3 regions of the Janthinobacterium sp. SUN120 genome follow, and region 2 is predicted to be linked to each of the others. Evidence: predicted binding sites of a transcription regulator. Region 2 holds the regulator's gene; each other region holds the start of a gene.
The links. The regulator sigma-54, encoded in region 2, starts transcription at its own class of promoters, with help from an activator protein. The targets are predictions, from matches to a motif close to TGGCANGNAANCTGCTTT.
Positions count from the first base shown of each region.

Region 1: a site for sigma-54 is predicted at 4,994-5,011, ahead of O0879_RS28375 (beta-propeller fold lactonase family protein). Genes of this name have one in related genera too.
Region 3: a site for sigma-54 is predicted at 1,836-1,853, ahead of prpB (methylisocitrate lyase). Genes of this name have one in related genera too.

Region 1 covers NZ_JAPUBW010000009.1:7,473-14,912, reverse strand. The annotation lists gene O0879_RS28390 (PQQ-dependent methanol/ethanol family dehydrogenase) at 1-1,613, opposite strand, end outside; gene O0879_RS28385 (DUF779 domain-containing protein) at 1,663-2,052, opposite strand; gene adh (aldehyde dehydrogenase) at 2,108-3,628, opposite strand; gene O0879_RS28375 (beta-propeller fold lactonase family protein) at 3,973-4,929, opposite strand; gene O0879_RS28370 (TonB-dependent receptor) at 5,134-7,272, shown strand; gene O0879_RS28365 (transporter substrate-binding domain-containing protein) at 7,332-7,440, opposite strand, start outside.
Region 2 covers NZ_JAPUBW010000006.1:189,301-196,740, forward strand. The annotation lists gene hprK (HPr(Ser) kinase/phosphatase) at 1-175, shown strand, start outside; gene rapZ (RNase adapter RapZ) at 291-1,154, shown strand; gene O0879_RS25325 (enoyl-CoA hydratase/isomerase family protein) at 1,155-2,240, opposite strand; gene raiA (ribosome-associated translation inhibitor RaiA) at 2,369-2,731, opposite strand; gene O0879_RS25335 (RNA polymerase factor sigma-54) at 2,801-4,279, opposite strand; gene lptB (LPS export ABC transporter ATP-binding protein) at 4,284-5,039, opposite strand; gene lptA (lipopolysaccharide transport periplasmic protein LptA) at 5,039-5,620, opposite strand; gene lptC (LPS export ABC transporter periplasmic protein LptC) at 5,646-6,257, opposite strand; gene O0879_RS25355 (HAD hydrolase family protein) at 6,300-6,833, opposite strand; gene O0879_RS25360 (KpsF/GutQ family sugar-phosphate isomerase) at 6,833-7,440, opposite strand, start outside.
Region 3 covers NZ_JAPUBW010000001.1:202,148-209,587, forward strand. The annotation lists gene O0879_RS00895 (MBL fold metallo-hydrolase) at 1-765, opposite strand, end outside; gene O0879_RS00900 (hypothetical protein) at 943-1,179, shown strand; gene O0879_RS00905 (hypothetical protein) at 1,302-1,550, shown strand; gene prpB (methylisocitrate lyase) at 1,916-2,803, shown strand; gene prpC (2-methylcitrate synthase) at 2,885-4,039, shown strand; gene acnD (Fe/S-dependent 2-methylisocitrate dehydratase AcnD) at 4,051-6,645, shown strand; gene prpF (2-methylaconitate cis-trans isomerase PrpF) at 6,705-7,440, shown strand, end outside.

The DNA.
Region 1 (7,440 bases), on a different contig from region 2:
TGCGTGTCGCCATCCTGCCAGGTGACGGGCGGCGCCACGACGCCAGAGCCCGTCTGGAATTTCCACAATTCCTTGCCCGTCTTCGCGTCGACGGCTTTCAGGAAGCCTTCCGGCGTGCCGTAGAACACCAGGTTGCCGGCCGTACTCATCACGCCACCCCACAGCGGCGCGTTGTTCTTGATTTCCCAGACGATCTTGCCCGTCTTCGGATCGACGGCGCGCATGGCGCCGATGTAGTCGTCAAACAGGGGCTTGATGGTGAAACCCGCGCCGAGGAAGGCGCCGCCCTTCTTGTAGCTGATCGGCTCGTTCCAGATATCCATGCCCCATTCATTCGCGGGAACGTAGAACAGCTTGGTTTGCGGCGAGTACGCCATCGGCATCTGGTTTTTGGCGCCAAGGAAAGCGGGCGCGGCAAACACGGTCGTGCCCTTCTTGCCTTCCTCTCCCTTGGTCGGGTCGCCAGGGCGGCCGGCGGCAATGAAATTCGGCCGGCCCGTCTTCAGGTCGATGCTGCTGGCCCAGGTGATTTTCTTCACGAATGGAAAGGCGTTCTGCAGCTTGCCCGTGTTGGCGTCGATCACATAGAAGAAACCGTTGCGGTCGGCCTTGCCGCCGTAGCGCTTGCCATCCATGTCGAAGGTGACGAACTCGTTGGCGCCGTCGAAATCCCAGGCATCGTTCGGCGTATTCTGATACGCCCACTTGATCTGCCCCGTTTTCACGTCCAGCGCCACGGTGGATGACGAGTACAGGTTGTCGCCGGGACGCAAGTGGCTGTTCCACGGCGCCGGGTTGCCCGTGCCAAAGTAGGCGAGCTTGGTTTGCGGATCGTAGGTGCCGCCCATCCAGGTCGAGGCGCCGCCCGTTTTCCACAGGTCGCCCGGCCACGTCTTGTTCGCAGTGCCGGACACGCCGTTGTCGATGGCCTTGCCATCCTTGTCGTAGCGGTGGCCCATATGGCCTTCCACCGTCGGACGGCTCCACACGAGGTCGCCCGTCATCGGATTGCGCGCTTCGACCCGACCCACGATGCCGAATTCCCCGCCCGACACGCCCGTCAGCAGCAAGCCTTCGGCGATCAGCGGCGCGGCCGTCATCGAGTAGCCGGCCGCGTAATCGTCCACTTTTTCCTTCCAGACGATCTTGCCCGTGTTCTGGTCCAGCGCCACCAGGTAGGCGTCCAGGGTACCGAAGATCACCAGATTGCCATACAGGGCCGCGCCGCGGTTGACCACGTCGCAGCACGGCATGATGCCGTCCGGCAAGCGATGCTCATATTTCCACAGCTTGGCACCCGTTTTCAGGTCGACGGCAAAGATGCGCGAATAAGATGCCGTGACGAACATCTTGCCGTTGTGAATCAACGGCTGCGATTCCTGGCCCCGCTGCTTTTCGCCGCCGAACGAAAACGACCACGCCGGCACCAGCTTGGCCACGGTCTTGTCATTGATCTGCGTCAACGGCGAATAGCGCTGGCCTTGCGTGCCCATGCCAAACGACAGGACGCTGGCCGGATTCTTCGCCGTGCTGTCGAGCATGGCATTGGTGACATTGCCCACGTCGGCCGCCTGGGCCAGCGATGCCAAACCCAAACCGATGAGTATCCCCATGATTTTTTTCTGCACAATCATCTCCCTCTGTTTTATTAGTATGTGTGTATCAAGTCTTGCGGTGCTCATGCGGCTGGGCATGCAACAGCGCGCACTCTTCATCGGTGAACAGGCGCGAGCGCGTCAAAAAGCGCTTGCCCGTGCCGTTGTCGAGTGAAAACATGCCGCCATTGCCATCGACCACATCGATAATCAACTGGGTATGCTCCCAGTACTCGAATTGCTCGAGTCCCATGTAGAACGGTGTGCCATTCAAATTGCCGAGATAAATGTCGGTGTCGCTGACATCGAACTCGCCCAGCGCGTAGCACATGGGCGCACTGCCGTCGCAGCAGCCGCCCGACTGGAAAAACATCAGCGGGCCGTGACGCTGGCGCAACTTGTCCATCATTTCCAGCGCCGCATCGGTGGCGACCACCCGGGCAATTGCTGCACTCATGGCATCCCTTTCTGCGCGCCGCGCCCGGACAGCAAGCGCGGCGCCTGTTGCCGGTTTAGAAGAAGCCCAGCGCTTTCGGGCTATAGCTCACCAGCAAGTTCTTCGTTTGCTGGTAATGGTCGAGCATCATCTTGTGGTTTTCGCGGCCGATACCCGATTGCTTGTAGCCGCCGAACGCGGCATGGGCCGGATACAGGTGGTAGCAATTGGTCCACACGCGGCCCGCCTGGATGGCACGTCCCATGCGGAAGGCACGGGAACCGTCGCGCGTCCACAGGCCGGCGCCCAGGCCGTACAAGGTATCGTTGGCAATCGCCAGCGCGTCGGCCTCATCCTTGAAGGTGGTCACGGACACGACCGGTCCGAAGATCTCTTCCTGGAAGATGCGCATCTTGTTATTGCCCTTGAACACGGTCGGACGCACGTAATAGCCGCCTTCCAGGTCGCCCGCCTGCGTGTTGCGCTCGCCGCCGGCCAGCACTTCCGCGCCTTCCTGGCGGCCGATGTCGAGGTAGGACAGGATTTTCTCCAGCTGCTCCTGCGACGCCTGGGCGCCGATCATGGTGGCGGAGTCGAGCGGATTGCCCTGCTTGATGGCGGCCACGCGCTTCAAGGCCCGTTCGATGAATTTTTCGTAGATCGACTCCTGGATCAGTACGCGCGACGGGCAGGTGCACACTTCGCCTTGATTCAGCGCAAACATCGCAAAACCTTCCAGGCACTTGTCGAAATAATCATCATCCGCATCCATCACGTCTTCAAAGAAGATGTTCGGCGACTTGCCGCCCAGTTCCAGCGTGACGGGAATCAGGTTTTGCGCCGCATAGCCCATGATCAGACGGCCCGTGCCCGTTTCGCCCGTAAAGGCGATCTTGGCGATGCGCTTGCTCGACGCCAGCGGCTTGCCCGCTTCCAGGCCGAAACCGTTGATGATGTTCAGCACGCCCGGCGGCAGCAGGTCGCCGATCAGCTCGATCAACACCATGATGGAAGCCGGGGTTTGCTCGGCCGGTTTCAAGACAACGCAATTGCCTGCCGCCAGGGCTGGCGCCAGTTTCCACACGGCCATCAGGATCGGGAAATTCCACGGGATGATCTGGCCCACGACGCCCAGCGGCTCATGGTAATGGTAGGCATAGGTTTCCGCATCGATTTGCGCGACGGAACCTTCCTGGGCGCGGATGCAGCCGGCGAAGTAACGGAAATGGTCGATGGCCAGCGGAATGTCGGCATTCATCGTTTCGCGGATCGGCTTGCCGTTGTCGATGGTTTCCGCCGTGGCGATCAGGCTCAGGTTCTGTTCGATGCGGTCGGCGATGCGGTTCAGGATATTGGCGCGCTCGGCAGGCGAAGTCTTGCCCCAGGCATCCTTGGCGGCGTGCGCGGCGTCCAGCGCCAGCTCGACGTCTTCCGTCGTGGAACGGGCGATTTCGCAAAACGGCAAGCCCGTGATCGGCGTGATGTTAGGAAAGTATTCACCTTTTACTGGTGCAACGAATTTGCCGCCGATGTAATTGTCATAGCGTTGTTTGAAGGGATTGGCTACGCCCAGTTTGCTGATGTCTGCGAGATTCATGTCGTCCTCTATCGGGTTAATTAGAATGGAAATACTTAATTAAAATCAAACGTCCTGGTACAGATGGGGTGAGTACACGGAGTCTTCCGCAAATGCCGTGCCAGCTCGCCGTCCCACTACAAACTTAGCCGGTTTTACCCTCGTTACAAGGGCGTGGCGTCAATCCCGGCCCGCTTTTCAGCGCATGCCCCGGACTTGGGTGGGGGCGTGGCTCTGTTTGCGTTTTGAACAAGGTGGCAGCATCCTGTTCCAATCCGGGCCAGCCCTGCTGTGCCGCCACGCCGCCGCTGCACAATGGAACAGGTGTACCAGACTGGAACACCTGCGCCTGTGCCATGAAGGAATCAACGAATCACCACGCCCCATGGCAATTCACCCACGGCAATATCGGCCACCTTGCGCGCGCTGGCCGTGTCGATGACGGATACGCTGTTCGAGCGGCCATTGGCCACGTACAGCTTGGCGCCGTCCGGCGTGATGGCCATGTTCCACGGGCGCTTGCCGACGCCAATCGTGGCCGTGACCTGATTGCTGGCCGTGTCGATCACCATCACCGTACCGTCGATGCCGTTCGAGACATACACTTGCTTGCCGCCGGGATGGACGGCGATGCCATTGGCATTCTTGCCCGCTGGAATGGTGGCAATCGCCTTGCGCGCGGCCATGTCGATCACGTAGACGGCATTGACCAGTTCGCACGCCACGTAGGCGCGGCCCGAGTCCGGGCTGAAACCGATGCCGCGCGGACGCAGCCCCACGGCGATGGAAGCGACTTGGCGGCGTTGCGCCACATCAATGACATCGACTTGCTCCGCCTCTTCCGCGCTGACCAGCAGCCAGCGCCCATCCGGGCTGAAGACGGCATGTTCCGGGTTGCGTCCCTGCACCTTGATATCGGCGAGCAAGGTACCTGTCTGGCCATCGAGCAAGGCCACGCTATTGTTTTCCTCGACGGCAACGGCCACGTGACTACCGTCTTGCGAGGCGCTGACGCCTTCGGGCGACTTGCCCAGCGCCACCGTGCGCACGGGCGCGCCGCCAGCGTTGTCGATCAGCAGCAAAGCGCTGCTGGCGGCGTCCGTGACAAACAATTGCCGCCCAGTGGGGTCGGCGGCGATGCCGCGCGGACGCTTGCCTGCGGCGATCTGGCGCACCACCTGGTCGGTCGCCGTGTCGATCACGCTCAAGGTGCCCGACTTTTCGTTGGGAACATAGGCAAATGGAGCGGCCTGGACAGCGGTGCTGGCGAGCGCCGGCAGCAGCCAGCACACCTGGCGCAAGCGCGAGAAGAAGTTGGGCATAATCACCTTTTCAATGGCAAAACGAGGGGAAAGCGCGCCGCATCGGCGCCTCTGACAATGACCGTATGCAAACGCCGTGCCACTGACACGCGTATAATTTCAGCCCACCAATGGAGACATGGCAGGCATATTGCTTGATACACCTACGCAGACCTGTACCGCGCACGCGATCAAGCAGGCTTTTATTCACATTGGAGAATCCGCATGCAGCATCGTTTCCGCCTGAACACCATCGCCAGCCTGTTTGTCGCCGGCAGCGCCACCCTCGCCCCTCACGTCTTTGCCGCCGAGGCAGCTGACCCGGCCAATGGGCAATTCATGGATACGGTGGTCGTCAGCGGCAGCCGCATCGCCCACCCCAGCCAGGAAGTGCCGGCCTCGATCGACGTGGTCGACAGCGCCCGCATCCAGGATGGCCAAATCCGCGTCAACGCGTCGGAAGCGCTGGCCGCCGTGCCGGGCCTGGTCGTGCAAAACCGCCAGAACTACGCGCAAGACTTGCAAATCTCGTCGCGCGGCTTCGGCGCCCGCTCGGCCTTCGGCGTGCGCGGCGTCAAATTGATCAGCGATGGCATTCCCGCCAGCATGCCGGACGGCCAGGGCCAGGCCGCCACTTTCAATCTCGATACGGCCGAGCGTATCGAAGTGCTGCGCGGACCGTTTTCTGCCATCTACGGCAACCATTCGGGCGGCGTGATCCAGCTGTTTTCCAAGGATGGACAAAATCCCCCTTCCGTCGAGCTGAATGTGACGGGCGGCAGCTACGGCACCAGCAAGGTAGACTTGACGGCGCAGGGTCAGGCGGGCGGCATCGGCTACGTGCTCGACGGCTCGCGCTTCCGCACGGACGGCTTCCGCGACCACAGCGCCGCCACGCGCGAACAAGCGTTCGGCAAGATCACCGTCAAGCCCACCGCGGACAGCAAGCTGACCATCGTCGCCAACAGCCTGCATCAAGGCAACACGCAAGATCCCCTGGGCGTCACCTGGCCCACGTTTGCCGCCAACCCGCGCGCCGGCGAAATCGACACGACGGACACGCAGAACCCGAAACGCACCCTGGCCGAGCGCTACAACACGCGCAAGAGCATCGATCACCAGCAGATCGGCGCCACTTATGAACAGTCGTTCGGCGATGACCGACTGCACGTGATGGTGTATGGCGGCAACCGCGACGTGATCCAGTACCAGGCGTTTACCAAGGGATTCCAGGCGCCGCCTAGCCATTCGGGCGGCGTGGTCGATTTCCAGCGCCAATTCTATGGCATCGACACCAACTGGCTGCACGTGAACCAGCTGGCCGGAGGCAAGCTGAGCACGACTATCGGCATCGACTATGGCCGCTCCAGCGACGACCGCACCGGCTATGAAAATTTCATTGGCAATAGCTTTGGCGTAAAAGGCAAGCTGCGCCGCGACGAGCAGAATGTCGTCTCCAGCCTCGATCCGTATATCCAGGCGGAATGGCAAGGCGGCCCGTGGCTGCTCAGCGCAGGTGTGCGCTACAGCAAGATGAAAGTGGCTGTCGACGACCATTTCCTCAGCAACGGCAACGATAGCGGCAGCCTGGAGTTCAGCCACACGACGCCCGTGCTGGGCCTGCTGTATAAACTGACGCCGAACGTCAACGTCTACGCCAGCGCCGCGCGCGGTTTCGAGGCCCCAACCTTGAACGAACTGTTTTACTCGGGCACGGGCGGCGGCTTCAATTTCAACTTGAAGCCGGCCACCAGCACCAACCTGGAAGCGGGTATCAAGGCCAGGATCGCCAACAACACGCACGTGAATGCGGCCTTGTTCCAGATCAAGACCAACGACGAACTGGTGGTCGACAAGTCCAGCGGCGGGCGCACCAGCTATCGCAATGCGGGTAAAACCTTGCGCCAGGGCATGGAAGTGTCGCTGGATTCGAACCTGCCATACGGCTTCACGACCAAAGTGGCGCTGACCAGCCTGCATGCCGTGTATGACCAGGCATTTGGCGGCGTGCGCGAAGGCAGCCGCTTGCCGGGTGTACCCAGCGCTAACCTGTTCGCTGAACTGGCCTGGAAAGATACGTTCGACCGTTTTGGCGCAGCGCTGGAAAGCGTGGCCAGCAACCAGGTCTACGCGGAAGACAGCAACATCGAAAAACCGGCGCCCGGCTACACGGTATTCAATGCGCGCGTCAACGCCAGGCAAAACGTGGGCAATTGGCGCTTCAAGGAGTTTGCCCGCCTGAACAATCTTTTCGACAAGACCTACGTGGGTTCCGTCATCGTTGGCGATAGCAACAAGCGCTACTATGAAGCGGCGCCGGGACGTAATTGGTTGCTGGGCGTTAGCGCCCAATATAGTTTCTAAAACTAAAAAGCCCGCGCCTCTTCCGATGCGCGGGCTTTATTGTCATTCAACATGGCCTGCTACGGCCGTGCTTCCTTCACGCCATATTTCTCGAAGATGGCTTTCAATTCGCCGCTGGCAGCCATCTCATTCATGGCTGCCTGCAGCAACTTGCCCACGTCGAGCTGC
Region 2 (7,440 bases):
CACGGAAGACGTGCTGGGCTTGCCTGTGCGCAAGGTCGTCATCCCCGTCGCCGCCGGCCGCAACATCGCCGTGCTGCTGGAAGCGGCCGTGCGCAATACGATTTTGCAACTGCGCGGCATCGATACCTTGCAGGAGTTCATGGAACGGCAACGTTTGGCAATGAGCGGCGACTAGCGTTGCAAGAAGCACGCCCTCTTTTGTTTAACCAATACTACAGTCGAAATTGCAATAATTTGTAAAGATAGTTGCCTTGGGAGCGGAGCGCCGGTCTTTATTGTATGATCGGGTTATGCATATCGTCCTTATCACCGGAATATCCGGCTCCGGTAAATCCGTCGCGCTCAATGTGCTGGAAGATACCGGTTACTATTGTGTCGACAACCTGCCACCGGCCTTGCTGCCCAGCCTGGTGCAGACCCTGCTCGACGAAGGTACACCGCAACTGGCCGTCGCCGTCGATGCGCGCAGCGCCGAGTCGCTGACCAGCCTGCCGCACAATGTGGCCCTGCTGCGCGACCAGGGGCACGACGTCAAGGTCATGTTCCTGACAGCCACCACGCATTCGCTGGTGGCCCGCTTCTCGGAAACACGGCGCAGCCATCCGCTGTCGCACGAATTGCGTCCGAACCAGAATCCGGCCAGCCGCCGCACCCTGATCGAGTGCATTTCGGAAGAGCGCGAACGCCTGTCGACCATCGAACAGCTGGGCCATGTGATCGACACGTCGGAACTGAGCGCCAACAAGCTGCGTGCCTGGATCAAGGATATCGTCGCCTCCGAACGCGCGCCGCTGACCCTGTTCTTCGAATCGTTCGCCTTCAAGCTGGGCGTGCCGCTGGATGCCGATTTCGTCTTCGACGTGCGGGCCTTGCCGAATCCCTATTACGACCTGGCCTTGCGCCCCCTCGATGGACGCGACGCACCCGTGATCGCCTTCCTCGACGCGCAGCCCAGCGCGCTGGAACTGCTGGCCGACATCCGCGCCTTCATCGAGAAATGGTTGCCATCATTCAAGTCCGACAACCGCAGCTACCTGACGGTAGCCCTCGGCTGCACGGGCGGCCAGCACCGCTCCGTGTACATGGCGGAGCGGCTGGCGCAATATTTCGGACCCAACGAGCGCGTGGTTCTACGCCACCGCGAGCGCAGCTAGTTAATCGAGGTGGCGCAGCGGATGCGCCGCAGCCGGCCAGACGGGCGCAAAGAAGCGCGCCACCATGGCCGCGTCGACTTCGTCCAGGCTGGCGGGATTCCAGCGGGGGGCATTGTCCTTGTCGACCACCAGCGCGCGCACGCCCTCGAGCACTTCGCCATGTTCGAAATTGTGGCGCACGACTGTGCGCTCCAGGCGCAGGCAATCGGCCACGCCCAGGTGGGCGCCCCGCTGCAGCAACTCCAGGGTCACCGACATCATCAAGGGCGAACGCAGGCGCATGGCCGCCAGCGCCTTGGTGGCGAACGCACTGTCGTCCTGCGCCAGCGAAGCCATGATGGCCGCCACCGAACCCGCGCTGAAATGGCGGTCCAGCGCCGCGCGCGCCGTGGCCAGGGGAGAAACGCCTGCCTCGGCCTGGAATGGTGCCGCCAGCGCCTTGATGGCCACAGGCAAGGCCTCGCCCGGCGTCGATTCAAACAGGTCCAGCAGCGCCCCCATCTGCGCTTCGGGCAGGTAGACATCGGCCAGGCCCGTGTACAGGGCGTCGGCCGCGTTGATCGTCAAGCCCGTCAAGCCCAGGTACAGGCCCAGCTGGCCGGCCAGGCGGGACAGGAAATAACTGCCGCCCACGTCCGGAAACAGGCCGATATTGACTTCCGGCATGGCCATGCGCGTGCGGCCCGTCACGATGCGCAAGCGGTTGCCTGGCCCGGCTTGCGCCACACCCATGCCGCCGCCCATCACCACGCCATCCATCACGGCGATATACGGTTTCGGGTAGAAATGAATTAAATGATTTAAAGCATATTCTTCCGTAAAGAAATCTTCCAGCAGGGCGCTGCCGCCTTGCGGCGTGGCCAGACCCGCATCGTAAAAGAAACGGATGTCGCCACCGGCGCACAGGGCCTTATCGCTGCTGGAGCGGATCACGACGGCGTCCACCTGCGGATCGTCGCGCCAGGCCAGCAGGGCCGCGCTCAGGGCGCGCACCATCTCCAGCGACAGGGAATTCAAGGCTTTCGGACGGTCGAGCACGATGTGCCCGGTGCGGTTGCGGATGGAAGTCTGGACGAAGTCGCTCATGGCAGGCTAGAAAGAAGTGAAAGTGCGAATATTCTAATACCTGCGCGGGGAACATTGCGTTCCGCTGGGCGCAAAAAAGGGCGCAATGTGCGCCCTTAGTTGATCACAACTGCTGGAAGCGGGTGGCCTTAGACGGCGACGACGGCTTCTTCCTCGGAGTTGTCTGGCAGATGCTTGATCGCCTCTTTACCGTGCCCTTGCACTTTGGTTTTGTATTTCATCACTTGCCTATCGAGCTTGTCGATCAGGGTATCGATCGCGGCGTACAGGTCGTGCGCCAAGCTTTCCACATAGACAGTCTTGCCGCTCAAACGCAGGTTGACTTCAGCCTTTTGACGTTTTTCTTTCTCTTTGAGGTTATCCACGGTCAGAATCACGGCGATATCGATGACTTGATCGAAATGACGTTTCACGCGCTCCAGCTTCGTTTGTACGTATTCACGGATGGCTGGTGTCACTTCGAGATGATGTCCGCTGATGGTGAGATTCATACACACTCCTAAAGATGATCGGGTTCGTGCGGTCCATCCTATCCGGCCCGCAGAGGAACCGAAAAAAACTTACAAACACTTACGCAGGCTCACTGGCGGAATTTTTAATGCTTCCCGGTATTTGGCAACAGTACGTCGCGCAATCACCATGCCTTGTTCCCCCAGCATGTCCGCAATCTTACTGTCGGATAAAGGATTTTTAGGGTCTTCTGCTCCTGTCAGTTGCACGATCAATGCCCGTATCGCCGTCGATGACGCTTCGCCCCCCGCTTCGGTGGCGACGTGGCTACCAAAGAAATATTTCAACTCGAACATGCCGTGCGGGGTCAGCATGTACTTTTGAGTTGTTACCCGCGAGATAGTACTCTCGTGTAAACCCAGTGTATCAGCTATTTCACGGAGCACAAGGGGGCGCATGGCAACGGCCCCATGCGAGAAAAAGTTCTTTTGTCTTTCTACTATCGCCTGCGCCACACGCAGGATCGTGTCGAAGCGCTGGCGCATATTCTTGATCAGCCACTTGGCTTCCTGCAACTGTGCGCCCATGGCGCCCTCCCCCTTGCCCTGCTTGAGCAAGTTGGCGTACATGGCGTTGACGCGCAGGCGCGGCATGACGTCGTTGTTCAGGGTGACTTGCCAGCCATTGCGCGCGCGCTTGACGACGACGTCGGGCACCACGTAATCGGAGACGTCCGAGGCGAACACGGCGCCCGGATGCGGATTGCACTGGCGAATCACCGTCTGCGCTTCGCGCAAGTCTTCATCGTCGCAATCGAGGGCTTTTTTCAGCTTGTTGAAATCGCGCTGGGCAAACCAGGCCAGGTGCTTTTCCACGATCACGAGGGCCATGCGCCGCGTCACCATGGCGATGTGCGGCAAGCGCTTGATTTGCAGGGCCAGGCATTCGGACGCGTTGCGCGCGCCCACGCCCGGCGGATCGAAACTTTGCAGCAGCGACAAGGCCGTGCGCATCTCGTCGGCGTCGATTTCCAGCTCTTCCGGCAGGCGCGCCAGGATGTCGTCGAGCGACTCTTCCAGGTAGCCATTGTCGTCGAGCGCGTCGATGATCAGCTCGACCAGCGCGCGGTCGCGCAATTCGAGCACCGTCACGCGCATCTGCTCCATCAGGTGTTCGCGCAGCGTGCAGTGATGAGCCTCCAATTGCGGACGCGAATCTTCGTCGTCGGGCGCCTTGCCCCGGCTCGCCTCGCTCCAGTCGCTGTCGCCGCCATCCGCGGCGGCCGGGCTGTCGCCACCCTCGCCGTCAAACGCTTCCGCTTCGGCCGGCGCTGCGGGCGCCTCCTGGCCTGGTGGCTGGGGCGGCCCTTCGGCCGGTGCGGCCGTGGAGCTCAAGGCCCCGTCGGACAGCAGGCGCAGCGAACGGTCGAGCGGATCGTCGAGGCGTTCGAGCAAGGGATTGTCCGTCAGCAATTGCTCTAATTCCTGGTGCAATTCCAGGGTAGACAATTGCAACAGGCGTATCGATTGCTGCAACTGCGGCGTCAGTGCCAGGTGCTGCGAAGTGCGCAGCTGCAATGATTGTTTCATTGGCTTACATGCGGAAGTGTTCGCCCAGATAGACCCGGCGTACCGACTCGTTCGCAATGATGTCGTCGGGGCGTCCCGACGCCAGCACCGAGCCCTGGTTGATGATGTAGGCGCGGTCGCAAATACCCAGCGTCTCACGCACATTATGATCGGTAATCAGCACGCCGATATTGCGCTCCTTCAAGAAACGCACGATGCGCTGGATCTCGATCACGGCGATCGGATCGACGCCGGCGAACGGCTCGTCGAGCAGCACGAAACGGGGATCGGTGGCCAGCGCGCGGGCGATTTCCACGCGGCGGCGTTCGCCACCGGACAGGGACAGCGCCTGGTTCTCGCGCAGCTTTTCAATCTGCAGGTCGGCCAGCAATTTATCCAGCCGTTCCTCGATCTCGGCCTTCGTCAGCGGACGGCCTTCGACGGTCTGGATTTCCAGCACGGCGCGGATATTGTCTTCCACCGTCAGCTTGCGGAAGACGGACGCTTCCTGCGGCAGGTAGGACAGGCCCATCTGTGCGCGGCGGTGGATCGGCAGGCTGGAGATATCCACGCCGCTGATATCGATGCTGCCGCCATCGGACGGCACCAGGCCGACGATCATGTAGAACGAGGTGGTCTTGCCGGCGCCGTTCGGGCCCAGCAAGCCCACCACTTCGCCGCATTCGACTTGCAGCGAGACATCATGCACGACTTGCCGCTTGCCATAGGTTTTTTGCAGCCCGCGAACGATCAGGGTGCTGCCGCAACGTGTATTTTCCATTATTTCTTTCCTGGCGCGGGCGTGGCCGGCGCTTTCTCCGCTGCCGGCGCCTTGGTCTTCGGCTGGATCACCATGCGCACGCTGCCGCCATCGGCGGTGCTGGTGCCGCTGTTGGAATTTTCCATCGCAAATTCTTCCTTGCGGCTGTCATACGAGATGAAGGCGCCGTTGGCCACATCGGTGACTTTCGCCCCTTCCAGGCGCGTCAGCTTGGCTCTGGAAAACAGTTTCACCACTTCCGTCTTGTTGTCGTATTCCACGCGCTCCGCTTCGCCTTCGACCCACAGGTCGCCCGCGCCATCGCGCTTCTGGCGGAAGGTCGCGAGCTTGCCGGGATCGGCCCAGAAGGTGATGAACTGGTAGCCTTGCGGGTCTTCCGTGATCAGGGCCCGGCCCGCCTTCATGGTCAGGGTACCCTTGACCAGCACGACGTCACCCGTCAGGGTGCGCACCTGCTTGATGTCATCGACGTGGCCGCTGCGTGCCGTGATGACGGCTTCCTTCTCGGAATCGGCCTTCTCGGCATGCGCCACGCCCATGATGGCCAGCGAAAATACGGTCAACAGCAAGATGTTCTTCATAATATGGTTTCCTTGTTTCATTCTGTCATTTTGCCGCCGCGGCCGGGCGCGGTTTCGGCGGGAGGACCATGCGCAGCGCATTCTGCACTTCCACGACGCCGGTGGCGTTATTCGCCTTCATGCCGACGCCATTGATGCGCGAGGCGCCCGTCAGGATATCGACAGGCACATCCGTTTCCATTCTTTCCTCGTCCGGGAACACCGTCAGCGCTTCCGTCTTGACCGTCAGGTTCTGCGCCTTCGGACTGGCCACGCGGTCGATCACGACCTTGCGGTGCAGTTGCAGCCGGGTATTATCCTGGTCGATATGCGCCAGTTCCGCATTCATGTTCATCGGCGGCATGCCTGGCGTGAGCTTGCGCACGAAGGGCTGGTCGATATCGGACGAGTCGTCCAGCGGATAATGCGTGAGCTTGGTGCCCGACACGATATAGCTGGGCTTGCCCGTCAAATCCATGCGCACCAGGCTGAAATTGGTGATGAAATAGTCAGGTTCATCCAGATGCTTGCTGGCCGTAATGTCCTGGCCATTCTTGTTCATCACCTCGAGCAGCCAAAAGCTGCCCAGCGCGACGACAACCGCGCCCAGCACGGTAAAAATCATGCGCCAGCGATGGGCGCCTCCTGGCTTACGCATAGGGCTTCACTCTTTCAAAGGTCACTGGCGAGGCGGCGCGCCTCACTCCAGGAACGGCGCCATGACGCGCGCATAGTTGTCCTGGGCGCGCAGCAGGAATTCGCAGATCTCGCGCACCGCGCCGCGACCGCCGCCGGCCTGCGTCACATGGTGCGCCAGGCCCTGCGCCTCCGGACGCCCGCCCGGCACGCTGACGGCAAAGCCCACGCGTTTCAGGATGGGCGCGTCGATGACGTCGTCGCCGATATAGCCGCATTGCTCTTCCGTCAAGCCCGTCAGCGCCAGCAATTCGCGAAACGGCGTCAGCTTGTCGTGGCCGCCCTGGTGCACATGGGTAATGCCCAGGTCTTGCGCGCGGCGCGCCGTGATGGCCGAGCGGCGCGCGCTGATGATGGCCGTCTGCACGCCCGATTCCTGCAGCAGCTTGATGCCCAGGCCATCATACACATTAAACGTTTTCATCATCTCGCCGTCCGGGCCGAAATGCAGGCTGCCGTCGGTGAGCACGCCATCGACGTCAAAGATCATCAGTTTGACCTTGGCCGCCCGCGCCAGGTTGTCCGCCACGCTGTCCATCAGATCACCTTCGCTTGCGTCAGATCATGGATATGCAGCGCGCCCACCAGCTTGCCGTCGGCATCGACGACCAGCATCTGGTTGATGCGGAACTGCTCCATCACGGCCACGGCGTCGACGGCCAGGCGTTCGGGCGCGATGCTGCGCGGCTGCGCATGCATGACGTCGCGGATCGCCACTTGCGTGAAATCCTGCACGCGCTCGAACATGCGGCGCAGATCGCCATCCGTAAACACGCCCACGGGGCGGTTGTCCGCGTCGACGACGGCCGTCATGCCCATGCCTTTCTTCGTCATTTCCTCCAGCGCCTGCAGCAAGGAAGCGTCCACGGGCACCTTGGGTACGCGTTCGCCGCTGCGCATGACGTCATGCACGTGCGTGAGCAAACGGCGGCCCAGGGCGCCGCCCGGATGCGAGCGGGCGAAATCTTCTTCCTTGAAGCCGCGCAAGTCGAGCAAGGCCACGGCGATCGCGTCGCCCAGGGCCAGGGTGACGGTGGTGCTGGCCGTCGGCGCCAGGTTCAGCGGACAGGCTTCTTTCTCAACAGAAATATCCAGGTGCACGTCGGCCAGCTGGGCCAGGCTCGAATTGGGCTTGCCCGTCATGG
Region 3 (7,440 bases), on a different contig from region 2:
CAGGATCAATGTCGGCATGTCCAGGGTGGCGTCGCGGCTGGTGCGCATGGCCACGAATTGTTCTTCCGTGATGCCGTCGCGCAAGTGGATGTTGCCGGCGCGCTGTTCGGCCACCGTCACTTCCCAGCGCGGCGCGCGGCCGTTGGGCGGGTAGTCGTGGCACATGAACAGCCGCGTCTGCGGCGGCAGCGACAGCAAACGCTGCGCGGAACGGTACAGCAGCGCGGCGGAGCCGCCGGGAAAGTCGCAGCGGGCCGAGCCCACGTCCGGCATGAACAGGGTGTCGCCGACAAACACGGCGTCGCCGATCTGGTATGCCAGGTCGGCCGGCGTGTGGCCGGGCACGTGCAGGGCGCGTACTTCCAGCTCGCCGATATGGAATACCTGGTCGGGCGCGAACAGCTGGTCGAACTGCGAGCCGTCGGCCCTGGCGTCATCCTGGTGGTAGACGGCCGCGAATGCCTGCTGCACCGTCTGGATGGCGGCGCCGATGGCCACGTCGCCGCCCAGCTGCTGCTGCAGGTAGGGCGCGGCGGAAAGATGATCGGCGTGCGCGTGGGTTTCCAGCAGCCAGCGGCATTGCAAGCCGTGTTCGCGCACGAAGGCGATGACCTTGTCGGCCGAGGCGGTGGACGTGCGGCCCGCCTTGGGATCGTAGTCGAGCACGGAATCGATGATGGCGCAGTCCCGCCCATCGGCCTCGTACACAACATAGGTGACGGTGGCGGTGGCGGGGTCGAAGAAAGCTTGGATTTGTGGGGTCATCACGGCGGCAAAGGGCGGACAGGGAATGGCATTATATCGCCAGAGTTCGCTCAAAAAATGTTGAAAATTGGAATTTAACATGCGAAAAACAGATAAGCGGGCGCGCATGCGCCAGGCACAGTCGTGCGCACCCTGGCGCTAGCAGCATGGTAACCTCATTCTTCCAAGGAGGAATTCATGAACGATATCACTGCATGCAGCGAACAGTACCGCGGTTTTAGGATTTCCGTGACCCCGCAAAAGGATAACGACGATTTATGGGATTTCACCTACCGCCTGCAGCGCGAAGGCGAACCGGAAGCGCAGGCGATCACGCGCAGCCGCACCCTGGGCGGCTACGCGGCCCCCGAGACGGCTTGCACGGCGGGCCTGCAAGTGGCCAGGACGGAAGTCGATAATCTGCTGCGGCCTTGAGCCAGCGTAAATCGTTTAGCCTGAAAGTGAGCCTGACCACGGCTGGCGCGTGAAACACGTCGCTGCCAGCCGCGCTTCATGCTACGATTTCCACTATTGAGTCAGTCACGAAGGAGGCACCCATGGATAGCAGTTCTAAAATTCACTATAAAGGCTGGGAAATCGTTCCCTTGGCCGTGCCCACCACCGACGGCAAATGGTCGGCCAGTTGCGACATCGAGCGCGCCACGGCCGAAGGCCTGGAAGTATTCGAAGGCTCGACCATGCAATTCGTGCGCGACGACGAGGAGGGCGCCATTGCCGCCGCCTGCGAAGAAGCCGTGCGCCAGATCGACAACATCATCGCCAACCCGCTGGTACGGCTGGCCTAGTTCTCTACTCTTTCAGTCATCGTGTTCCCGCAGCCGGCATCCGCCGGCTGTTTTTTTTGCGCGCGACCGGCGGCGCGTGTGCCTGCCCCCATCTTTTCAGCCAGCGCTGTTGCATGTTTCAATATTGTGTTTCAAAATGAAATTATGAAACGATAATGAAACATCGCACAGGACAAACGTGACATCGTTGTTCCCTGGCGTGACAGTCCCGCAGCAGCGCTGGCTGGCACCTTGTCGCCTGTTTTCACTCTGCCGTCACGTGTTGTTCGCCGCGCCGCGCCGGCCTGGCACGGCATTTGCAATACTGATGTTCATAGCCACTCCGTGAAACATTCGGGACCATCCGAAACCCATAAGGTGAACACATGACTCAATACTCCGCAGGTGCCGCATTCCGCAAGGCCGTTCAGGAAGAATCCCCGTTGCAAGTCGTCGGCGCCATCAACGCCAACCACGCCTTGCTGGCCAAGCGCGCCGGCTATAAAGCCATCTATCTGTCCGGCGGCGGCGTCGCGGCCGGCTCGCTGGGCTTGCCCGACCTGGGTATTTCCAGCCTGGACGACGTGCTGACCGATATCCGCCGCATCACCGACGTGTGCGACCTGCCGCTGCTGGTCGACGCCGACACGGGCTTCGGTTCGTCCGCCTTCAACGTGGCGCGCACGGTGAAATCGATGATCAAGTTCGGCGCGGCCGGCCTGCACATCGAAGACCAGGTGGGCGCCAAGCGCTGCGGTCACCGTCCGGGCAAGGAAATCGTGAGCAAGGAAGAAATGGTCGACCGCATCAAGGCGGCCGTCGATGCGCGCACGGACCCGAACTTCGTCATCATGGCGCGCACCGATGCGCTGGCCGTCGATGGCCTGGAAGCGGCGCTGGAACGCGCCGTCGCCTGCGTCGAAGCGGGTGCCGACATGATCTTCCCGGAAGCCATCACGGACCTGGACATGTACGCTACGTTCGCCAAGGCCGTCAACGTGCCGATCCTGGCCAACATCACGGAATTCGGTTCCACGCCGCTGTTCACCCTGGACGAACTGCGCAGCGCCCACGTGGGCCTGGCGCTATATCCGCTGTCGGCCTTCCGCGCCATGAACAAGGCGGCGGAAAACGTCTATCAGGCGCTGCGCCGCGACGGCACGCAAAAGAACGTCGTCGACACCATGCAGACGCGCATGGAGCTGTATGAATCGATCAATTACCACGATTTCGAGCAAAAGCTCGATGCACTGTTCGCCGCGCAAAAGAAATAAGTAAAGAAAAGTAAAGAAGCAGGGGCCGCATGCAGGCCCCGCAGTGATGCAACCGAGACTAGTCAATTTTTGGAGAAATCAATGAACGCACCGCAAGCCGCCACTTTCAAGCCTAAAAAATCCGTCGCCTTGTCCGGCGTCACCGCCGGCAACACGGCGCTGTGCTCGGTCGGCAAGACCGGCAACGATTTGCACTACCGCGGCTATGACATCCTGGACGTGGCCGACAGCTGCGAGTTCGAGGAAATCGCCTACCTGCTGGTGCACGGCAAGCTGCCGACAGCCGCTGAACTGAAAGGCTACAAGGCCAAGTTGAAATCCCTGCGCGGCTTGCCGTCGGCAGTGAAACTGGCGCTGGAAGCGCTGCCGGCCGCCGCCCACCCGATGGACGTGATGCGCACGGGCGTGTCCGTGCTGGGCTGTACCCTGCCGGAGAAGGACGACCATAACGCGCCGGGCGCGCGCGACATCGCCGACCGCCTGATGGCGTCGTTCGGCTCCATGCTGCTGTACTGGTACCACTACAGCCATAACGGCAAGCGCATCGAAGTGGAAACGGACGACGACTCGATCGGCGGCCACTTCCTGCACCTGTTGCATGGCGAAAAACCGTCGGCGTCGTGGGAAAAAGCCATGCACACGTCGCTGATCCTGTACGCGGAACACGAATTCAATGCATCGACCTTCACCAGCCGGGTCATCGCCGGCACGGGTTCGGACATCCATTCCGCCATCACGGGCGCCATCGGCGCGCTGCGCGGCCCGAAACACGGCGGCGCGAACGAAGTGGCGCTGGATATCCAGAAACGCTACGACAACGCCGATGAAGCGGAAGCGGACATCCGCGAACGCGTGGCCAACAAGGAAGTGGTGATCGGCTTCGGCCACCCCGTCTACACGATTTCCGATCCGCGTAATAAAGTCATCAAGGAAGTGGCCCGTTCGCTGTCGCAGGAAGCCGGTTCCACGAAAATGTTCGACATCGCCGAGCGCCTGGAATCGGTCATGTGGGAAATCAAGAACATGTTCCCGAACCTGGACTGGTTCTCGGCCGTGTCGTACCACATGATGGGCGTGCCGACGGCGATGTTTACGCCGCTGTTCGTCATCTCGCGCACGTCGGGCTGGGCCGCCCACATCATCGAGCAGCGCATCGACAACAAGATCATCCGCCCGAGCGCCAACTACGTGGGTCCGGAAGACCTGGAATTCGTGCCGATCAAGGACCGTAAATAATGAGCACCAACATGAACACCTTGCACCGCAAATCCTTGCCGGGCACCCAACTAGACTACTTCGACACGCGTGCCGCCGTCGATGCGATCCAGCCAGGCGCCTACGCCACCTTGCCCTACACCTCGCGCGTGCTGGCGGAAAACCTCGTGCGCCGCTGCGACCCGGCGACCCTGAACGCTTCGCTGAGCCAATTCATCGAACGCCGCCGCGACCTGGACTTCCCATGGTTCCCCGCGCGCGTCGTCTGCCATGACATCCTGGGCCAGACGGCCCTGGTCGACCTGGCCGGCTTGCGCGACGCCATCGCGGCCCAGGGCGGCGATCCGGCCCTCGTCAACCCCGTCGTGCCGACGCAGCTGGTGGTCGACCACTCGCTGGCCGTCGAATGCGGCGGTTTCGACCCCGACGCCTTCGCCAAGAACCGCGCCATCGAAGACCGTCGCAACGAAGACCGTTTCGACTTCATCGACTGGACCAAGAAGGCCTTTAAAAACGTCGATGTGATTCCGCCGGGCAACGGCATCTTGCACCAGATCAATCTTGAGCGCATGTCGCCCGTGATCCAGGTGCAAAATGGTGTAGCCTATCCCGATACGCTGGTGGGCACGGATTCGCACACGCCGATGGTCGATGCGCTGGGCGTGATCGCCATCGGCGTGGGCGGCCTGGAAGCGGAAAGCGTGATGCTGGGCCGCGCCTCGTGGATGCGCCTGCCGGATATCATCGGCGTCAAGCTGACGGGCAAACCGCAGCCGGGCATCACGGCCACCGACACGGTGCTGGCGCTGACGGAGTTTCTGCGCAAGCAGAAGGTCGTTTCGTCCTACCTGGAATTCTTTGGCGAAGGCGCGTCGCACCTGACCTTGGGCGACCGTGCCACGATTTCCAACATGGCGCCGGAGTTCGGCGCCACGGCCGCCATGTTCTACATCGACGCGCAAACCATCAAGTACCTGAAATTGACGGGCCGCGACGACGAACTGGTGAAACTGGTGGAGCTGTACGCCAAAGAGACGGGCCTGTGGACCGACAGCCTGGTGGACGCGCAGTACGAGCGCGTCTTGAGCTTCGACCTGTCGTCCGTCGTGCGCAATATCGCCGGCCCGTCGAACCCGCACAACCGCGTGCCGACGTCGGAACTGGCCGCGCGCGGGATTTCCGGCGTAGTGGAAAACGAACCGGGCAAGATGCCGGACGGCGCCGTCATCATCGCGGCCATCACCAGTTGCACCAACACGAACAACCCGCGCAACATGATCGCCGCCGGTTTGATCGCGCGCAATGCGAACCGCCTCGGTTTGACCCGCAAGCCATGGGTGAAATCGTCGCTGGCGCCCGGCTCGAAAACCGTGGAACTGTATCTGCAGGAAGCGGGCCTGATGCCGGAGCTTGAAACATTGGGCTTCGGTGTGGTGGCATTCGCCTGTACCTCGTGCAACGGCATGTCGGGCGCGCTCGACCCCGTGATCCAGGATGAAGTGGTGTCGCGCGACCTGTACGCGACGGCCGTCTTGTCGGGCAACCGCAACTTCGACGGCCGCATCCATCCGTACGCGAAACAGGCGTTCCTTGCCTCGCCGCCGCTGGTGGTGGCATACGCGATCGCCGGCACCATCCGCTTCGACATCGAGAAGGATGTGCTGGGCCATGATGCGGATGGCAAGCCGATTCTGCTCAAGGATATCTGGCCGTCGGACGAGGAAATCGACGCCATCGTCGCTTCCAGCGTCAAGCCGGAGCAGTTCCGCAAGGTGTACATTCCGATGTTTGCCGCGCAGGCGGACGACGGCATCAAGGTCAGCCCCCTGTACGACTGGCGTCCGCAGACGACATACATCCGCCGTCCGCCGTACTGGGAAGGCGCGCTGGCTGGCGCGCGCCCCTTGAAAGGCATGCGTCCGCTGGCCGTCCTGGGCGACAACATCACCACCGACCACCTGTCGCCGTCGAACGCCATCATGCTCGATAGCGCGGCCGGTGAATACCTGGCGAAAATGGGCTTGCCCGAGGAAGACTTCAATTCCTATGCCACGCACCGGGGCGACCATCTGACGGCGCAGCGCGCCACGTTTGCCAACCCGACCCTGAAGAACGAGATGGTCATCGAGGACGGCAAAGTGAAAGCCGGTTCGCTCACGCGCATCGAGCCGGAAGGCAAAATCTCGCGCATGTGGGAAGCCATCGAGGTGTACATGGAGCGCAAGCAGCCATTGATCATCATCGCCGGCGCCGACTATGGCCAGGGTTCCTCGCGCGACTGGGCCGCCAAGGGCGTGCGCCTGGCCGGTGTGGAAGCCATCGTGGCCGAAGGTTTCGAACGCATCCACCGTACCAACCTGGTGGGCATGGGCGTCTTGCCGCTGGAATTTTTGGCTGGCGTGAACCGCAAGACCCTGGGCCTGGACGGCAGCGAAACCTATGACGTCGTCGGCGAGCGCACGCCGCGCTCCACCTTGACCTTGCTGATCCACCGCAAGAACGGCGAAACGGTTGAAGTGCCCGTCACCTGCCGCCTCGATACGGCGGAAGAGGTGTCGATCTACGAGGCGGGCGGCGTTCTTCAGCGCTTCGCGCAGGATTTCCTCGAGTCGTCCAAGGCAGCGTAAGCAGTTCGTCATTCACCGGGTGGCGCGCAGGCGCGCTGCCCGGCTTTTCAGGAAACCCTATGACCCACGTACCCCAAATCAAAATCCCCGCCACCTACATGCGCGGCGGCACCAGCAAGGGCGTGTTTTTCCGCCTGCAGGATTTGCCGGCCAGCGCGCAAGTGCCGGGCGCCGCGCGCGATGCGCTGCTGCTGCGCGTGATCGGCAGCCCCGACCCCTACGGCAAGCAGATCGACGGCATGGGCGGCGCTACCTCGAGCACCAGCAAGACGGTGATCCTGGCAAAAAGCGCCAAGCTTGACCACGACGTCGACTACCTGTTCGGCCAGGTCTCCATCGACAAGCCTTTCGTCGACTGGAGCGGCAATTGCGGCAACCTGTCGGCCGCCGTCGGCTCGTTCGCCATCGCCAGCGGCCTGGTGGACGCCGCCCGCGTGCCGCAAAACGGCATCGCCACGGTGCGCATCTGGCAAGCCAATATCGGCAAGACCATCATCGCCCACGTGCCCATGACGCATGGCGAAGTGCAGGAAACGGGCGGCTTCGAACTCGATGGCGTGACTTTCCCGGCCGCCGAAGTGAAACTGGAATTTCTCGATCCGGCGGCAGACGAGGAGGGCGGCGATGGGGCCAGCTCGGCTATGTTTCCTACCGGTAACCTTGTCGACGACCTGGACGTACCCGGCATCGGTGTTTTAAAGGTCACGATGATCAACGCCGGCATCCCGACGATTTTTGTCGATGCGGACGCCATCGGCTACACGGGCACGGAACTGCAGGACGCCATCAATGGCG